DNA from 2 places in the Thalassospira sp. MIT121401 genome. Region 2 is predicted to be linked to the other one. Evidence: predicted binding sites of a transcription regulator. Region 2 holds the regulator's gene; the other holds the start of a gene.

Region 1 (9,582 bases), 1.7 Mb from region 2:
CACTATTCACCATCCTGACCCGAGGCAGGGTCGGAGAGAAATACAATATAGGTGGATGCAACGAGATCAGAAATCTCGATCTTGTTCGCACCGTTTTTGAAACGGTTAGCCAGCTCAAGCAATCCGATGCGCGTGTCGCGTTTGAGGATGTCGTGGAATTCGTCGAAGATCGACCGGGGCACGATTGGCGATATGCAATTGATCCGAGCAAAATGCGCGATGAACTGGGCTGGAGCCCCAAATACAGTTTTGAGACCGGATTACGTCAGACGGTGAGGTGGTATGTCGATCATCAATCCTGGTGGGAACCGTTTATAAAACGTCAAAATGCGCTTGATCGATCCGGCCTTGGTGTGGAGGTACGCGATGATTAGGGCACTTGTGTTCGGAGAGAACGGCCAATTGGCAAAGTGTCTGGCGCAAGAACAGGCCAAAGTCGCAGATATTGAACTGATCTTCATCGGGCGTCGTATCTGCGACCTTGAATGTCCATCAGGCATTGCCGCCGCCATCGACAAAATACGTCCTGATCTGGTCATCAACGCAGCCGCCTATACCGGGGTTGATCTTGCCGAAAGCGATCATGATCGTGCAATTGCGGTCAATGAGACAGCTGTAAGGGTGATTTCGGAAACGACAGCAAAACAGGCAATTCCGGTCATTCATTTTTCGACGGACTATGTTTTTGATGGAAATGCCACAGAACCCTATATCGAGACGGATCGCATTGCACCGTTGAGCGTATATGGACAAACAAAATTTGCCGGGGAACAAGCGGTTCGTGATCTGAACCCAAAACATCTGATTTTCAGAACGTCGTGGCTCTATAGCCCGTTTGGCAAGAATTTCGTCAAAACGATGTGTCGCCTGTTGGCAGAGACCGATGAGGTCAAGGTTGTCGATGATCAAATAGGATGCCCGACCAGCGCATATGATCTTGCACGCATAGTCTTGCAGGTTTTACCGGTTGCAGTTGCAGACGCATTTCAGACACCTGGCACCTACCATGTGGTTTCGGACGAGCCAATAAGCTGGTGCGCATTTGCCCGTCGCATTCAGATCATCGGCGCGGATGTTTTCGGATTTGACTGGCCAGGGATTGATTGCCAGATGACGCCAGTCAGTTCGGATGAATTTCCGAGTGCGGCCAAGCGGCCGGCCTATTCCGCCCTGTCAAACAGGAAGGTCAAAGAAGTCTTTGGTGTCGATTTCCCGTCTTTGGATGAAAGCCTCGGACGGGTGCTGACCGATCTTGAGAAGGGTAACCTTCATGCGTAAGGGGATCATTCTGGCTGGTGGTACCGGAACCCGTTTGCATCCTTCAACGCTTGTGGTTTCAAAGCAACTGCAGCCGGTTTTTGACAAGCCGATGATTTATTATCCGCTGACTACCCTGATGTTGGCGGGGATCAGAGAAATTCTTGTCATCAGTACTCCTCGTGATGTGCCGCTATTTAAGGAACTGTTGGGTGACGGAAGCCAATGGGGATTGAAGCTGGATTACGCGGTGCAAACTGAACCGCGCGGTTTGGCTGATGCCTTTATTGTCGGCGCAGACTTCATTGGAAATGATGATTGTTGCCTTATTCTTGGCGACAATATCTATTTTGGTCACGGGCTTACGGATTTGCTCGCCAATGCGATGGCACAGAAAGAAGGGGCAACCGTTTTTGCATATTTTGTGCAGGACCCCGAGCGTTACGGTGTTGTCGAGTTTGACCGGAATGGCGTTGCCCTGGATATCGAGGAAAAACCGGCAGAGCCAAAGTCCAATTATGCTGTTACCGGGCTTTATTTCTACGATCAGGATGTTGTTGATATCGCGCGTTCCGTGAAGCCATCTGCACGCGGTGAACTTGAAATCACAGACGTGAACAAGGCGTATCTCGAACGTGGTCAGCTTCGCGTGGAGAAAATGGGGCGCGGCTATGCCTGGCTTGATACGGGAACGCATGGTGCAATGCTTGATGCGGCAAACTTTGTCCGCACGGTAGAAAACCGTCAGAGCCTCAAGATTGCATGCCCGGAAGAAATAGCACTACGCAGCGGCTTGATATCGGTCGATCAGTTCGAGAAGTTGATCGGATATTATGGTGTAAGCTCTTACAAAACCTATTTGCAGACGGTTCTCAAGACACTCGATCAAATTTGATCGGCCCTAAAAGGCTGGATCATTTCTATATTCAGCAAATGTCATTGCTTCTGCGTCTCTGGTGGAAAGCATCACTTCGCTGGCATCAAATGGCCATTTGATCGCAAGGTCGATATCGTTCCATTTGATGGCACGTTCTGCCTCAGGTGCATAGGGTGCAGATACTTTATAGGTAACTTCCGTATCAGGTTCCAACGTTACGAAGCCATGGGCAAATCCTTTTGGCACGAAAATCTGGTTCCATTTTTTCGCACTGATTTCAACCGCAACCCATCTGCCGAACGTTTTTGAGTGCGCGCGAATATCAACGGAAACATCAAGAATACGACCACGCACAACACGAACCAGTTTGTCTTGTGCGAAGGGCGGACACTGATAATGCAGACCCCGCAGCACCCCTGTGTCACGTGACAAAGAGTGATTGTCCTGGACAAAAACTTCCTCAATTCCCGCAGCACGGAAAGCATTTTGGCTATAAGTTTCCGAAAAGAACCCGCGTTCGTCACCAAACTGCTTGGGGTAAAGAACCTTTACATCCGGAATTTCAAGGGCTTCAAACTTCATGGACTGGGCCTTATACAGAATTCAGCAACAATTCGGATGACGCGTAACAGACGAAATGGCTTATCGCATTTGCGCATTATGATAAAGATACTGTTCATGCTGATATTGCCATCAGGTATAAAAGAGAAAAAGTAACACCCTTAAAACAAGCCTGTTCATGCGCACCAATGGTCAGGCACGCAAATGGGTGGGCAACAACAGTGACGGAGAAACAAATGAAGTTTCGTTCGCACTATATGAGCATTGTGCTTCTGAGCTTGCTTTGCGCATGTGCAAGCCAGCAAAAGGGTGATGTTGCAACATCCGTACCTGTTTGCGCACAACAACTTTCTGATTTTGATCACGCTGTCGCCAGTTACGGCACAAGAAACGCGTCCACCAGCAAAGTGGCAGCGTTCCCGTTCTTGCGCGCAAATCGTAATTCGGTGCTGATGGGCAAACAGGTTGGCGCTGCGGTCGCAGGCGGGCAGGCGGCTGATGTGCTTTTTGCCGACTGGGTAGCGCAAATGCGCGGGCTTGATCGTGCGGCGCGGGCATCGGAATTTCGTAATCTTGGCGATGCGTCGATGTCATCACTTGCGCGTCTTGAAGAGTGCGCAGATCAGATGGCAGCACAACTGGATATGGCTGATTATCAGGCTTTGTCGAAGTCGGTTTTCGTTCCGGACGACTATCTTGATTTTCAGCGGATCGCCGGGTTTTACCCGTTGACGGCTTTTGCGGCCCATTTTGGTTACGAGAGATGGAAGCGCGACAATCTGGGCAGTTTTGGCCTTGGACCGGATGCGTTGATTGGGCTTGGCGCATGGGAAAGCTATCAACTGTCCAGCCTAAACGATGGCGGGGCCGCGACCCTTGCCATAGAGGACATCAGAAAGGACGCATTTGGCCGGCTGGTTCCAACCGCGGTGGAGCTTGAAAATATCGCCCGGGCCTATGCGCCGGAATTTCGCGTCCGGGTACAGTCTGACAGCGACCGGATCGGGCATCCGTCCTTATCGGCCAAAGGGGCGGTTGCGCATGTCGATATTGATCGGCCATCGATTTTCTATCGGCTTGGTCACACCTGGTTCAATGATCAATGGTATCCGCAAATCATCTATACCGTCTGGTTCCCGGAGCGCCCGGCACAGGGCATGTTTGACATTCTTGCCGGGCATCTTGATGCCCTGATCTGGCGGGTGACCCTTGATGAGAAGGGGGCGCCATTAATTGCCGATACCATTCATGGCTGTGGTTGTTATCACCTGTTTTTCCCAAGCCCGTCTTTGCACCGGATTGAAGCCCCCGAAGATGGCGACATCCGCGAAACGGCGGAAAGTCCGGCTGGTGTGGTGGCATCATCGGTATTGGCCCGGCCGATTCTGTGGATCGATGCCGTCAGTCACTATCTGATGGCGGTGACGGCCCGTGATCAATATGAGGCACATCACACCGTTGCCTCCGCCCTTGTGGCAGAGCAGCAGCTTGGCAGTCTTGCACTTGGCGATGGGACAGGGTTTGCCAGCCTGTATGACGAAGACGGTTTTGTGCCCGGCACCGAACGGTTGGAACGGTTTATCTTGTGGCCGTTGGGGATTGATAAGCCCGGCGCCATGCGCCAGTGGGGGCATCATGCAACGGCCTTTGTCGGTCGACGCCATTTTGACGAGCCGGAATTGCTTGGACGCTATTTCGACCTGAAATGACCGATCCCGGTGCCGGACGTGAGGGCACACCCGAATGATAGGCCGCCGGGAACCCTGATCAGGGAGGCAAAAATATTTTTCAGCGATTCTGCTGTTGCCCATTGTGATCGGATGGGCCCGCATTATTTTTCGGCAAGGGGTTGTGTCGGTGATCGGAAAATGTTGTGATCACCACCCCGTCGTACATGGCGGTTTTTCGCGCGCCCGAAGCGGCCATAATTGCGCAAAAATCGTGACAGTTCTGCGTCTTTTTGCATCTTCCTATTGACTTTGAACAGGCACTTCAATAAATGCTGTTAGCACTCGCCGGGGGTGAGTGCTAATACGGGCTCATCCCGGTTAGTCGTAGTTTTAAACGAGCCTTAGCTTTAACACGGAGTTGTCTAAAATGAAGTTCCGTCCGCTGCATGATCGAGTACTGGTACGTCGTGTCGAGTCCGACACCAAGACTGCCGGTGGCATCATTATTCCGGATACCGCCAAAGAAAAACCGCAGGAAGGCGAAATCGTCGCTGTTGGTTCTGGCGTTCGCAAAGATGATGGCTCGGTCGTAGCCCTCGACGTCAAAGCAGGTGACAAAGTCCTGTTTGGCAAATGGTCGGGCACCGAAGTCAAGGTCGACGGCGAAGAGCTGCTGATCATGAAAGAGTCCGACATTATGGGCATCATGGAATAAGTCAGCCCTTTGGGTGACTTAAGTCCACGTTCATCCGTCTCATAGAGAGGAAAGAATATTATGGCTGCTAAAGAAGTAAAATTCTCCACCGACGCACGTTCCAAAATGCTGCGCGGTGTCGACATTCTCGCTGATGCCGTCAAAGTGACGCTCGGCCCGAAAGGTCGTAACGTTGTTATCGAAAAATCCTTTGGCGCGCCGCGCGTAACCAAGGACGGTGTTTCGGTCGCCAAAGAAATCGAACTGACCGACAAGTTCGAAAACATGGGCGCACAGATGGTTCGCGAAGTCGCGTCGAAAACCGCCGATCTGGCTGGTGACGGCACCACGACCGCAACCGTTCTGGCACAGGCAATCGTTCGTGAAGGCAACAAGTCCGTTGCTGCCGGCATGAACCCGATGGACCTGAAACGCGGTATCGACCTTGCAACCGCAAAAGTCATCGAATCCATCCAGAGCCGTGCACGTAAAGTTGCCGGTCGCGACGAAATCGCACAGGTTGGTAACATCTCTGCAAACGGTGACCGTGAAGTTGGCGAAATGATCGCCGAAGCCATGGAAAAAGTTGGCAACGAAGGTGTTATCACCGTTGAGGAAGCCAAAGGCCTGCACACCGAACTCGACGTTGTCGAAGGCATGCAGTTCGACCGTGGTTACCTGTCGCCGTACTTCGTGACCAACCCGGAGAAAATGGTCGCAGAAATGGATGCTCCGTACATCCTGCTGTTCGACAAGAAAATCTCCTCGCTTCAGCCGATCCTTCCGCTGCTTGAGTCGGTCGTTCAGTCCGGCAAGCCGCTTCTGATCATTGCTGAAGACATCGAAGGCGAAGCTCTGGCAACCCTGGTTGTCAACAAGCTGCGCGGTGGCCTGAAAATCGCTGCTGTCAAAGCTCCGGGCTTCGGTGACCGTCGTAAAGCAATGCTCGAAGACATCGCCATCCTTACCGGTGGTCAGGTTGTCTCCGAAGATCTCGGCATCAAGCTGGAAAACGTTTCGCTTGATATGCTCGGCACCGCGAAATCTGTCACCATCACCAAAGAAGAAACCACCATCGTTGATGGTGCCGGTGAGAAAGCACAGATCGAAGCACGTGTTGGTCAGATCCGCGCCCAGATCGAAGAAACCACCTCTGATTACGATCGTGAAAAACTGCAGGAACGTCTCGCGAAACTCGCTGGCGGCGTTGCAGTGATCAAAATCGGCGGCGCTTCGGAAATCGAAGTTAAAGAACGTAAAGACCGTGTTGACGATGCTCTGCACGCAACCCGCGCGGCTGTCGAAGAAGGCATCGTTGCTGGTGGTGGTACGGCTCTGCTGTACTCGGTCAAGGCGCTCGAAGGTCTCGAAGGTGAAAACCATGACCAGACCATCGGTGTTGACATCGTTCGCCGTGCCCTTCAGGCACCGGTTCGTCAGATCGCAACCAACGCTGGCGTAGACGGCGCGGTTGTTGCTGGCAAACTGCTTGAGCAGGACGACGTCGAGTTCGGTTATGACGCCCAGAAAGGCGAATACACCAACCTGATCAAAGCTGGCATCATCGACCCGGCCAAAGTTGTTCGTACTGCCCTGCAGGACGCAGCATCGGTCGCTGGTCTGCTGATCACCACCGAATGCATGATCGCTGAAAAGCCGGAAGACAAGTCGGCTGGCGGCGCACCTGACATGGGTGGCATGGGTGGTATGGGCGGCATGGGTGGCATGGGCTTCTAAGCCTTACACCTACCGACCTTGCACTACAGGAAGGGCTCCGCATTTGCGGGGCCCTTTTTTGTTGGGGAATTTCATATATTCGCGACAAGACAGGCGTATGAAACGCGGCGCGTGATGCCGGGCCAGCAAGCAGTATCTGGTCGGGTGGGGGGGGGACGGACCTGTTCAAGGGGACGTTTGCTATAGGGCGGGAAAATCCCGTTTGCTCAGGTCAACAGATCACTACACCGTGTTGCGCATGGTCTCGGGATCCGGGAAGCTGACATCGGTGGTACCCGGCGCGCGACATACCCGGTTGCGGCCGGTATTCTTGGCCTGATAAAGGGCCCAGTCGGCACGTCTTAGCGTGATGTCGGGAAGTTCGCTGTCGCGATGGGCAGCAACACCGGCGCTGATGGTGATGTCGATGTGATGGCCATCCGCCAGGATCGGTTCGGCGCAAACATTTTTCCGGATACGTTCGGCCACAGCAGCCCCGGCAGCGCAATCATTTTGCGACAGCAAGATCACGAATTCTTCGCCGCCAAGCCGGAAGAACAGCTTTTCCTCTTCAAACCGCAGGGCGCGTGACGTGATGTCGCATATCCGTTTCAGAACAATATCCCCGCAATCATGTCCGAACGTGTCATTGACCTTTTTGAAGTGATCAATATCGAGCATCACCATGCAATAAGGCCGGTTCGTGCGCAGGGACAAGGCATGAACACGGCGGGCGTAATCTCCGAACGCGGTGCGGTTCAAAAGCCCGGTTAGCGGATCATGGCGGGCCTTGAATTCAAGATCGATCCGTTTGAGTTTCTGATGGTGGATGTTCTTGAGCAGGCCGATCATCCGTTTGGGTTTGCGATTGCGGTCCCATTCAATGACCGACCCGCTGTGATGGAACCAGTTCCACTGATCTTCCGATCCGACATGCATGCGGACTTCTATTTCAAAGGCCGGTTTGTTGCCGCTGATATGTTCGGCGATGGCTGCATCGAACTGTTTGCGGTCATCGGCGTGAATGCGGTCCTTGAAGCTGTCAAAAGTCAGGCAGACTTCGCCGTGATGGATTTCCATCAACCGGTACAGGTTATCGGAATAGTATCCCTGCTGCTTGGCGAAATCCCAGTCCCAAAGACCCTGACCGGTGCTATCAAGGGCGAATTGCAGCCGCTTGTCGAGTTCAAGGCGCTTGCGTTCATTGCGGCGTTTGGTCTTGCGGTCAATGCGGATTTGCAAAAACAGAAACAGGGTCACGGCAATCACCACGCCCGATGCAATCAGCGCGGTCTGACGGGTGGTGTCATAGTTACCCATGAAACTGTTGATCGGCACCTGCATGTAAATGGTGATCGGAAGACCATCAAGGTTCTTGCGCGCAAGCACAAAATCCCCAAACAGGGCAACACCCCCCATATCGATCTTGTCGCTGTCGGCATTCAGATCCCAGAATGCTTCTTCCTGACGGGCGGAAAACCAGTCGGTGGTTCCGATATGGGGTGACTGGACTTCGGCCAGAAGATCATCGGTATTGAGGGTCGCAACCCGCATCCGTGAGCCGGCAAGGAACCGTTCAAGCGGCGTGTCCTCATACGGGTTTTCAATCGCCAGAAAGATCACTATCACGCCAAGAAACGTACCGTTCGGCGACCAGATGCCGCGTTCAACAGCAAGATATCCAGATTTCAGGCCAAGGGTCGATGTGGCGCGAAAGGCCGGTTCGATCCAGTCATCGCGATGGCGTGCAATGATTTCCGAAACCGGAAGGACGGTTTTATCAAAATCAAAAAATGTGAAGTCATGGGCAATCCTGCCCGCCGCATCAAGCAGGATATACCCGACCAGATTGTTGTCATCCTTGATCATGGTTGACAGATGACGTTCAAGATCAAAATCGGGAACAATCACTGCTTCGCGTGCCGCCATCAGGGCGGTGTTGTCAGCCTTGATCAGGATGCTTGAAAGATTGTCGCCATAGGTGGTGATGGCAAAGCCGGTGGTATCGATCGCACGCTGACGGGCGGTTTGCCGTTCTGAGACCGTCTGCCAGGCCATCAGGAACAACACGCCAAGAAGCAATCCGATCGACAAAAAGACGCTCAGGAACTGTTCGTCAAGGATGCGCCGCCAGCCGGGATATGTGGTTTTTGCCGGCATTACGGTTGTCCCGCGATCTGGGTCAGGGTGCGAACGGCAGATTGCGATATGCCTGCGGTCGCGGCGAGTTCCCCCTGATGGGCAAGCAGTACAAGGCGCTGCTTCTGGCGTTCAGCCAGACCCGGGTCGGCAATGTCGATATTGTTTTGTGCCGCGGTAATCAGGGATGCCTGTTGGTGCGTGACCGCCAGTTTCCGGCCGCCATCAACCATATCTTCCCAGACCTGCAAGATGATATCACGCGTTGCCGGTTTCAGCCGCGCCCAGACATCATGGGAAATCAGCGGCACATAAAACGGATAATAGGAATAGCTCAGAAACGCATGGGCAATGCCGTGCTTCCAAAGGGCGGCGCTGACCACGGTGCTGGTGGTGGTCAGAAGACCGTCTATTTCCTTGCGATCAAGGGCGTCGGGAACGTTGGGCCAGGGGATCAACACAGGAATGGCCCCCATGGCCTTAAGCCGCAAGGCATTGCCTTCGCCCCCGGCATAACGGATGCGCAATCCGCGAAGGTCCCCGAAATGATTGACCGCGACGTTGCGGGTAAAAATATGGGCCGGTCCCAGATCAAGCCACCTTCCCAGAACCCGGACATTAAGGTTCTTTTCAAGGGACTGGTTCAATCGCGTTCCGAAATCGCCATC
Region 2 (9,582 bases):
AAAGACCGCTTTGGTAGTCTCATGATCGGTGATGAGTTTGTCGTGGAACTCGACTACGGTCAGATGACCCCACGCATCATCTACGGAATGCTGGAGGAAGAACCACCCGCAGACGACCTATATTCTGTCCCAGGCTTTGCCAATCACAGGTCAGGGATTAAGCGGGTCATGAATGCAATGCTCTTCAGCACCAAACCTCTGACCAGGATGCCCAAGGGGGTACGCCAGAGTTTTGCCAGAGACCATCACATCACCGATGTATGTAAAGCAATCGAGGCAGCTCACCCTGCTATCAGCTCCAAATTCTATACTGGCATTGGTCATGATACTCAGTTCATCGAGAGTGAAATCTTGATCGACACCCTTCTTCGTCTCAAGGAAATGAACATCGTTGCTTTGCCTATTCACGATGCTTTGATTGTTCCTTCTTCTTCACAAGACCAGGTCAGGGAAGTGATGCTCTCTACCTTCAAAGCACACACTGGTATTGATGGACTGGTAAGTATTGAGAAGGGGAATTGAGGCTGGTGTATATCCTTAAGGAGAGCCTCCGCTTTCCAAATGAGGGACTCATAAAAAATGAATGATTATCAAAGATTTATTAGACGTCAATCGGAGATCAAGCAACGCGCCAAAACTCCGAACCACATGTACGGTTACTGCCGCATCATCGGCTGTGGAAAACCTGCTCGTGCAGGCACCAATGATGGTTTGGACAAGAAGTACTGCCGCTCCCATTATGAACACTTCCAGCGTCACGGAAGTGTGGTCAAGGGCAGCTATACTGCGCGGGATGTAAATCCTTATCGCCACGCGGCGTTAGAATGGCTTCTGGCCAATACTGATGATGTTTGGGTCACAGACGCCATCGGTCGTGTGAGGGGCCTGTATCAGCGTTCAGGGCGCAACATCGAGGCATTCCGACTTCGCGGCCTATCCCCGTCAGATCGTGCAAAAGCTGCATGGGCAAGACTACGGCACCACGGAATTGACCCTTTGCTTGTCATCGCTTCGTGGTTGGCCATCGAGCTGGTCGTAAAGGATGACCCTCAGCCGGTACTCACATCAGAATTTAAGCAAGTCCAAGGTGCGAAGCTCATTCATAAGATGGCTTCAGGTACCCACAAGAAGTGGGACACACAAAACAGCACCAGCGCAATGACGCGGACGACTGAACTGCACGTCTACCCCCGCCCTCGTGGACGCGTCTTGAGACACATTGGTCGCCAACTGGCAGAGACAAGTGAGCTGTTGGTAGATCACCGTATCGGTGACATCTCAACGTTCGTCCAGAAGCGATTTAACGAGCAAGGAAGGCCCTCTCGGCCATGGCCCAAGGGTTGGTCTGCGAGAAGGCGAAAGGACGACTGAAGGCCTTTTCAACAGGCCCAAATGGCGCTCAAAACCTTTTGGGTCTTCAACTCGACAGTCAGCTCGTGTAGAACGAGATTTGTGTCTGAAATGTTAGTCAGCAGGGAAGGAAAATCGGTAGTACTTTTATGTAGTACAAACAGCAAACCCCAGGCTGAGAAGCCTTTGAAAACATTATGTTTTTGGGGTATGGTGCCCAGGAGAAGACTCGAACTTCCACGACCTAATGGCCACTGGCACCTGAAGCCAGCGCGTCTACCAATTCCGCCACCTGGGCATAGGGGCATCTGGTTTTGTTCGGGCGGTGTCCGCCGGAACGGGGCGGAATATACGCGGTCAGCTTAAAGTGTCAACCAACTTTTTGATGGTTTGGTGAAACTAAATCGCGCAAAGCCGCCTTGGGCCGAAAACACACGGATTTTCCTTGGTTTTCGCGGATTTTCACATCACGCCGAATGGTCGAACAAATAGCCCAGAACACCATTCAGCCGGTTTCTGCCCTGCTGGGTTGCCCGAAGGCCCGCAGAATCACAGATCAGATCACCCGACGCGATCAGGGTTTCGAGCCGTTCCGAATCCAGCACATCACGTGGTGCCTTGCCAATGATCCGATCAAACCGCGATACCGGAATGGTTTCATTAAGCCGCAGGCCCATCATCACCATTTCAAGCAGGCGTTCATCCGCATCCAGCACGGTTTCTTCCTGCGTGCCATGGCCATGCTTTTCCACCCGATCCAGCCAGATTTCCGGCGCACGGTGGCGACGCACTGCCATCGGGATGGTGCTGCCATCGGGTTGAATCACGGCTTCGCGGCCATGTGCGCCCGGGCCAATGCCCAGATAATCGCCATAGCGCCAGTAAACGAGGTTATGACGGCTTTCCTGACCGGGCTTGGCGTGGTTGGAAACCTCATAACAGCGATAACCGGCCGCTTCGGTTTCTTCCTGGGTGATTTCGTAAAGTTCGGTGGCAAGGTCTTCGTCGGGCACCACCAGTTCGCCGCGCTGATGCAGGGTATAGAACTGTGTGCCCGGCTCGATGGTCAACTGATAAAGCGAGATATGACCATTGGCGATATCAAGCCCTTCGCGCAGCTCCTTGCGCCAGGCCTTGGGATCATGTTCCGGACGGGCATAGATCAGATCGAATGAAAAGCGATCAAACACCGTGGTCGCCACATCAAGGGCGCGCAGCGCCTCCTTGGCGGAATGCACACGGCCCAGGAATTTAAGATCACGGTCATTAAGCGCCTGGATACCGATCGATACCCGGTTGATGCCATTCGCCGCAAAGGCCGAAAAACGGTCAATCTCGACCGTGCCAGGATTGGCTTCCAGCGTGATTTCAAGATCGTCCGTGACCTGCCAGAAGGTCTTGATATCGGCAATCAGCGCGCCCGCGGTTTCCGGATCCATCAGCGACGGCGTACCACCGCCAAAGAAAACCGACCCGACAACGCGCCCCGGATGACGTGCGGCACCCGCAGCAAGCTCTGCGCGCAGCGCCTTGCGCCAGCGGGCATGATCGACACTGTTCGCCACATGGCTGTTGAAATCGCAATAGGGGCATTTCGACAGACAGAACGGCCAGTGGATATAGATGCCAAACGGCACGGTTTCGACAAGGGGTGCGGACACGCGGAACTCTTTTAAATGCGGGAAGAAGGGCCATAAACTAACACGCACCGCCGATCATGACATCAGCGATGCGTGCATATGTTCAATGCAGGGTTTGGACCTGTGAAAGGCTTATTCGAAGCAGGCCTTGACCAGCTGGGCAAAGGCATCGGCACGGTGGCTCATTTCATGCTTTTTGGCCGGGTCCATTTCGCCAAAGGTTTCGTCATATCCCTTGGGCTGGAAGATCGGGTCATAGCCAAATCCGTGACGACCGCGCTTCGGCCAGACGATTTCGCCATCGATCTTGCCTTCGAAATTCTCGACATGCCCATCGGGCCAGGCCAGTGACAGCGCACAGATAAAGGACGCCCGGCGATCCGGGTGGTTGCCGATCCCGTTCTGGACCTTTTCCATCGCCATGTCGAAATCCTTGTCCGGACCGGCCCAGCGCGCCGAATAGATCCCCGGTGCACCATCAAGGGCGGAAACCGCAAGGCCGCTGTCATCGGCCAGTGCCGGAAGATTGGCCCCCTTTGCCGCGGCCATCGATTTCAGCTGCGCATTGCCGATAAAGGTCTTTTCGGTTTCTTCGGGCTCTGGCAAATCAAGTTCGCCGGCTGAAAATACCTCGATCCCGAACGGGGCGAGCAATTCGCCAATTTCCTTGATCTTGCCTTTGTTATGGCTGGCAATCACCAGTTTCTTTTCCGTAAAACGACGCGCCATTTTTCTGCCTGGGATACAATAAGGGTCAGATGTGAAAAGCGGCAGGTGAGATGCCTGCCGCAAACTGCAATTCCAGCTTAAAGGCCAAGGGCCTCGCGCTGTTTGGCAAACAGCTCTTTGCAGCCTTTTTCCGCCAGCGCGAACATCTTGTCGTAAGAGTCACGATCAAACGGCACGTCTTCGGCAGTTGCCTGCACCTCGACGATGCCACCATTGCCCGCCAGCACAAAGTTGGCATCAGCACCCGCATTGCTGTCTTCAGCATAATCCAGATCAAGAACGGCCTCGCCTTCATAAATACCGCATGAGATGGCAGCAACCGGCTGGGTCAGCGGGATTTCCTTGATCAGGCCAAGGCGACGCACGCCCTGAAATGCCAGATGGGCCGCGACATAGGCACCGGTGATTGATGCGGTACGGGTACCGCCATCAGCCTGAATGACATCACAATCCAGACGCATCTGCATTTCGCCCATGGCTTTCATATCGGCCACAGCACGGATCGAACGACCGATCAGACGCTGAATTTCCTGGGTACGGCCCGACTGGCCGCCACGCGCAGCTTCACGCTGCATACGCGAATCGGTGGCACGCGGCAGCATGCCGTATTCTGCGGTGATCCAGCCTTTGCCGGAATTGCGCATCCAGCCAGGCACCTTGTCTTCGACCGTGGCGGTACAAATAACGTGGGTGTCGCCGAATTTGATCAGGCAGGACCCTTCGGCATATTTCGAAACACCGGTTTCAATGGTTACGTCACGAAGCTGATCGGGGGTACGGCCGGATGGGCGCATGAGTGGGAACCTCTTGTTTGTAAGGTCAGGCCCTTGTGACAAAGCAACAAAGGCGAACTGTCTGAAAATTTGGCCCAAAGTACGGCGCCACCCGCCAAAGGTCCAGCAGTTTCCCCGTCAAAATTGCGTCCGATTCGCACATCAATGACCCGGTCGGCAAACAACGTTTTCAAACCAAGGGCTTGAAGCAATGCAGCTTTCACCACGTGTGGCCCCGCGGTGTGATTGACGCCATCGCCTTGCCTGACTAAATTCTCAAAAGCATTGAGACAGCTTTGTCTGAACCGGTTGGCACAGAACAAATGGCGCATTTTGACGATACATTGCTGGGCGATATGAATGCGCGGTCACGTGAAGTGTTCCGCCAGATTGTCGATGCCTATGTCGAAACCGGCGAACCGATCGGGTCGCGGTCCATTGCCCGGCGCATGTCCGAAAATCTTTCGGCTGCAACCATTCGCAATGTCATGTCCGATCTTGAAGACATGGGTCTTCTGGTTGCACCGCATGTTTCAGCCGGCCGCCTTCCCAGTGAAAAGGGTTTGCGGCTGTTTGTGAATGCCCTGATGGAAGTCGGCGATCTTCCCAATGCCGAACGCGACCAGTTGACCAAGAATTGCGAACAGGCGGGCTATTCGCTTGATCAGATGCTGGGCGAGGCGACCACAATGCTGTCTGGCCTGTCGCGCTGCGCAGGCCTTGTGGTTGCACCGAAAACCGATGGCATCCGGCTTAAACAGATTGAATTTGTTGCACTTTCGCCCGGAAAAGTGCTTGCGGTTCTGGTGTCGCAGAACGGCACGGTTGAAAACCGAATCCTGGATGTACCGGTCGATTTGCCTGCCTCGGCATTGACAGAGGCGGCGAATTATCTAAATACCCGGTTGGCTGGAAAGACACTTGATGATGCAAGAGTACTGATCACAAAGGAACGCGATCAGCTCAAGCAGGAGCTTGATGATCTTTCGGCCAATCTGATTGATGCGGGCCTTGCGACATGGGCCGGCGGGGTCAAGGGATCGTCTCTGATCGTTAAGGGACAGTCCCAGCTGCTTGAAAATATCGATACGATAGAACAGCTTGAGACCGTTCGCCGCCTGTTTAACGTGCTTGAGGCCCGTGATCAGATGATTGAATTGCTCGATGTGACGACGGATGCCCAGGGCGTTCAGATTTTCATCGGGTCGGAAAATAAACTGTTTGGCGGATCGGGTCTGTCGATGGTGATTTCGCCCTATCAGAATGCAGAAGGCAGCATTGTGGGCGCAATCGGGGTTGTCGGACCGACCCGGATCAATTATGCCCGGATCATTCCGCTGGTCGATTATACCGCCAAGCTGGTCGGTCGACTGATTGGATAAATCGCGGCGCTGCGTGTCAGGCCGCACAACGTGAAAGTAGTAAGGTTAGCCATGTCGGAAACCGCAAAAAACAATCCGGAAGATCTGCAGGATGTAAATGCCGCAGAGGAAACCGCAGCTGAAGACGTCGCAGCAGAGGCGACCGAGGCAGAAAGCGAAGAAGTTGTTATCGAAGATCCGGTCGCAGCCCTTGAAGCCGAAGTCGCAGAACTGAAAGACCGTCTGTTGCGTCAGGCCGCCGAGGTGGAAAACACCCGCCGTCGTGCAAAAAAAGACGTCGAGGATGCCGGCAACTACGCCATCACGAAATTTGCCCGTGACCTTCTGGATGTGGGCGACAACCTGCGCCGCGCACTCGAAGCAGCCGGTGATACATCCGATGCTGACCCGGCGATGAAAACGCTGGTTGACGGTGTCGAGATGACCGAAAAGGCGCTGCTCAAGGCGATGGAACAGAACGGTATCGAAAAGCTTGAACCGCTTGGTGAAAAGCTTGATCCGAACAAACATCAGGCCGTGTTTGAAATGCCGAACCCGGAATATCCGGACGGTCATGTCGCACAGGTCATGCAGGCCGGTTACGTGCTTAAGGGCCGCTTGCTGCGCCCGGCAATGGTCGGTGTGACCAAAAATCCGGCCGGCGAAGCCCCGGCCAAGGAAGACGGCCCGGGCAGCAATGTCGACACCTCGGCCTGATCGCCACAATATTCAGATAAACCGGTTTTAGCGGATCGGGTTTAGCAACCACCCCTGCCAGACATACTTGGCGGGGGTGTTTTGTTTGCATTAGGCTGTCGGGCAAAAGTCCCCTGCCAATCAAGGATCACTAAGATGCCGCTCCGCCCCGATCTGATTGAAATCCTGCGTGACGAAGCCGCCCCGATTGTCATTCTGACCGGTGCGGGCATTTCCAAGGAAAGCGGCCTGCATACATTTCGCGATCCTGACGGTATCTGGGCGAAATACGATATTTCCGAAGTCGCCACACCCGAGGCCTTCGTTAACAACCCTGATCTGGTGCATTATTTCTATAATGACCGCCGAACCGGATTGCTTGACCCTGCGGTTCAACCCAATGCCGCCCACATTACCCTTGCCCGGCTTGAAGCCGAATGGCCGGGGCCTGTGCTGCTGGTGACGCAGAATATTGATGATCTTCATAACCGGGCCGGATCAAAAAACCTGATCCATATGCATGGCGAGCTTTTGAAAATCCGCTGCAACCATTGTGATCTTCTTGCCCACTGGTCTGATGATCTTGCCACGAAAACCCCCTGCCCGTCCTGTGGCAAGGCTGGCGGGCTTCGTCCGCATGTCGTGTGGTTTGGCGAAATGCCCCTTGAGATGGAACGCATTTACGCCGCCTTGGGCGAATGCGGGCTTTTTATCTCGATCGGGACATCGGGAAATGTCTATCCGGCTGCCGGGTTTGTTCAAGTCGCCCATGAAGAAGCCGGGGCGGAAACGGTCGAGCTCAATCTTGAACCAAGTTCGGGTGCGACGCTGTTTGAACACAGTGCATACGGGTCGGCGACCGATCTGGTGCCAGCCTTTGTCGCACGCTTGCTCGGCGATTAGAAATTCACAAGATCACGGAACTGGCGTTCGCCATCACGTTCAAACCGTACAATGCGCGACTCCGCAACCCGCCTGGCCCAACCCAGCTCATAAAATCGGTCCAACATTGCCGCACCGAATGAACCGGCCAAATGCGATTGCCGCGCGCTCCAGTCCAGACATTCCCGGCAAAGTGGACGGCGTTTGCGACGCAAGGCTTCAAGATCAATGCCGAATTTGTCAGCAAATGCCACGCCGGCATCGGTCAGCACCACGCCATTTACGGTATTTTCGATCAGCTTTCCTTTGATCAAACCGTCAAACAGGGCAACCCCCATGTCCCCCGCCAGATGGTCATAGCAAACGCGTGCCTTGCGCAGTTCCGGGTCCTTCGGCCCGGTCCGCACCCGGTTATGTCCAACCCGGTTTGCAATCCCCATCAGGACCTCAAGCGCCTCGACAATATCGGGACCCGACAACGTGAAATAACGATGTCGCCCCTGTTTGCGCGGCACAACAATCTGCCCGGCTTCTAGTTTCGCCAGATGGGAACTTGCGGTTTGCGGGGTAACACCGGCTTCCTGCGCCAGTTCGGCGGCCGTCAATGCCCGACCGCCCATAAGCGCGGTCAGCATATTTGCGCGCGCCGGATCACCAAGCAATGCGGCCACACGGGCAATATCGGGTCCTTCTTTCATCCTTCGATAGTAATCGAAATGTGATCACCAAACAACAACCAGCAAAGCGAAAGGCGGACAGATACCTGCCCGCCTTTTCCTTAATCACTGGAATTGGTTCTTGTCGCTGATCAGTGGGACAGGCCCGAACCACCCAACGCAACAATATTGAATGGCAGCCCGTCGACCGGGATTTCACCTTTGTTTGCAAAAGTCTCGGCATCAACGAGTCGGACAAGATGTTCGCGCGGGTCGGTCACGCTAATCACGTCACCGGCAACAGCAATGCGCGGACGCGGATCACGCCAGTGGCCATCCTTGCTATAGGGTTTGGTGATTTGGGCAGACCGGACAATCTTGCCATCCAGCAAATCCACCGCATGAAGATAGCCATCCTCGGTGAAGACATAGGCAATGGTCACGCGTGCCGGATCAAGGATGAAGTGCACGTATCGGACCGGCAAGTTAATCAGATGAAACGGGTTCTGGTCGGTGCGATCAATAAAGACCAGCTTGTCTGAACCGTAATCGCCAAGGAAGAACTGCATCGCCTTGCCACCGGCCAGATGTCCTACACGACCTTCCGGCATGTCCTTGCCATAGGGCAGCATTTCAACTGTCGGCGCATCATCACCATTCTGATAGGCGATGATCACCCCTTCCTCGCAGCCAAAGGCCGTCACACCGGCAGACGATGCTTCGCCATGCAGGCCGGTGCAGGTATGAACAGGACCAACCTGTTTTCCATCCTGATCAAGAACCTTAAGGCCCAGCCGCGGCGGCAGACTGCCCGGCTTGGTTTCAACAGCAAGATTTGGCTCGGAGATCAGATGATAGTTCCCCTTTGGCACAACAACGCCATGATGGGGCGCACTACCTGCAACTGTTTTATGCACGGATTTTCCGGCAATCAGATCTCCCTCATCAAAGACCTTTGCCGCACCCTCACCATCAAAGAATATATAGAATGCGCCATGATCGGGCACGGCGTGGACCGGGCGTTTGCCCGCAAAGGTTATGGGCAGCAATGCCGGATCATGGATTTCAAGGTCGCTGTGATCCCCGTGCGAGGACAACTCAATACCGCTATCGATCATGTGGACGACATCATGATCCATCTGAACAGCGGCCAGGGTTCTGCCGCTTTGGCTTGGGACAAGATGCGTGACATAGCCCGTGGTGGCAAACCGGTCGATCACCGATTTCTGTTCCAGATCAAGGACCGTTACCCCGCCCTCTTGCTGGTCGGTAACAAAAAGACGCCATGACTGTTTGGTTTCATCATCGGCCCGGGCAACAGAGACACCCAAGACCGGCATCAGAACCGCACCACTTATAATCGCGGCCTGAACCACATGTTTGAACAACGAACGCTCCTATTAAATGTTATGTTATAACGTAACATTTAATAGCGTCCTTTTTCACATCTGTCCATGCCCCGTCACGTTCTTTGCTGTCGCTTCTTGTAATTGCC

Evidence for each region. The regulator HrcA, encoded in region 2, represses chaperone genes, less so after heat shock. The targets are predictions, from matches to a motif close to GTTAGCACTCNCCNNNGGNGAGTGCTAAC.
Region 1: a site for HrcA is predicted at 4,700-4,728, ahead of groES (co-chaperone GroES). Genes of this name have one in related genera too.

Annotation. Positions count from the first base shown of each region.
Region 1 covers NZ_CP138926.1:3,347,935-3,357,516, reverse strand. Annotated here, with positions in the region: gene rfbB (dTDP-glucose 4,6-dehydratase) at 1-374, shown strand, start outside; gene rfbD (dTDP-4-dehydrorhamnose reductase) at 367-1,278, shown strand; gene rfbA (glucose-1-phosphate thymidylyltransferase RfbA) at 1,271-2,152, shown strand; gene rfbC (dTDP-4-dehydrorhamnose 3,5-epimerase) at 2,159-2,716, opposite strand; gene SIB88_RS15470 (hypothetical protein) at 2,932-4,404, shown strand; gene groES (co-chaperone GroES) at 4,793-5,080, shown strand; gene groL (chaperonin GroEL) at 5,141-6,796, shown strand; gene SIB88_RS15455 (GGDEF domain-containing protein) at 7,019-8,935, opposite strand; gene dctP (TRAP transporter substrate-binding protein DctP) at 8,935-9,582, opposite strand, start outside.
Region 2 covers NZ_CP138926.1:446,239-455,820, reverse strand. Annotated here, with positions in the region: gene SIB88_RS02155 (hypothetical protein) at 1-522, shown strand, start outside; gene SIB88_RS02150 (hypothetical protein) at 580-1,371, shown strand; tRNA gene SIB88_RS02145 (tRNA-Leu) at 1,562-1,648, opposite strand; gene hemW (radical SAM family heme chaperone HemW) at 1,818-3,011, opposite strand; gene rdgB (RdgB/HAM1 family non-canonical purine NTP pyrophosphatase) at 3,123-3,719, opposite strand; gene rph (ribonuclease PH) at 3,797-4,513, opposite strand; gene hrcA (heat-inducible transcriptional repressor HrcA) at 4,816-5,874, shown strand; gene grpE (nucleotide exchange factor GrpE) at 5,926-6,570, shown strand; gene SIB88_RS02115 (NAD-dependent deacylase) at 6,706-7,452, shown strand; gene SIB88_RS02110 (ArsR/SmtB family transcription factor) at 7,449-8,129, opposite strand; gene SIB88_RS02105 (hypothetical protein) at 8,240-9,475, opposite strand.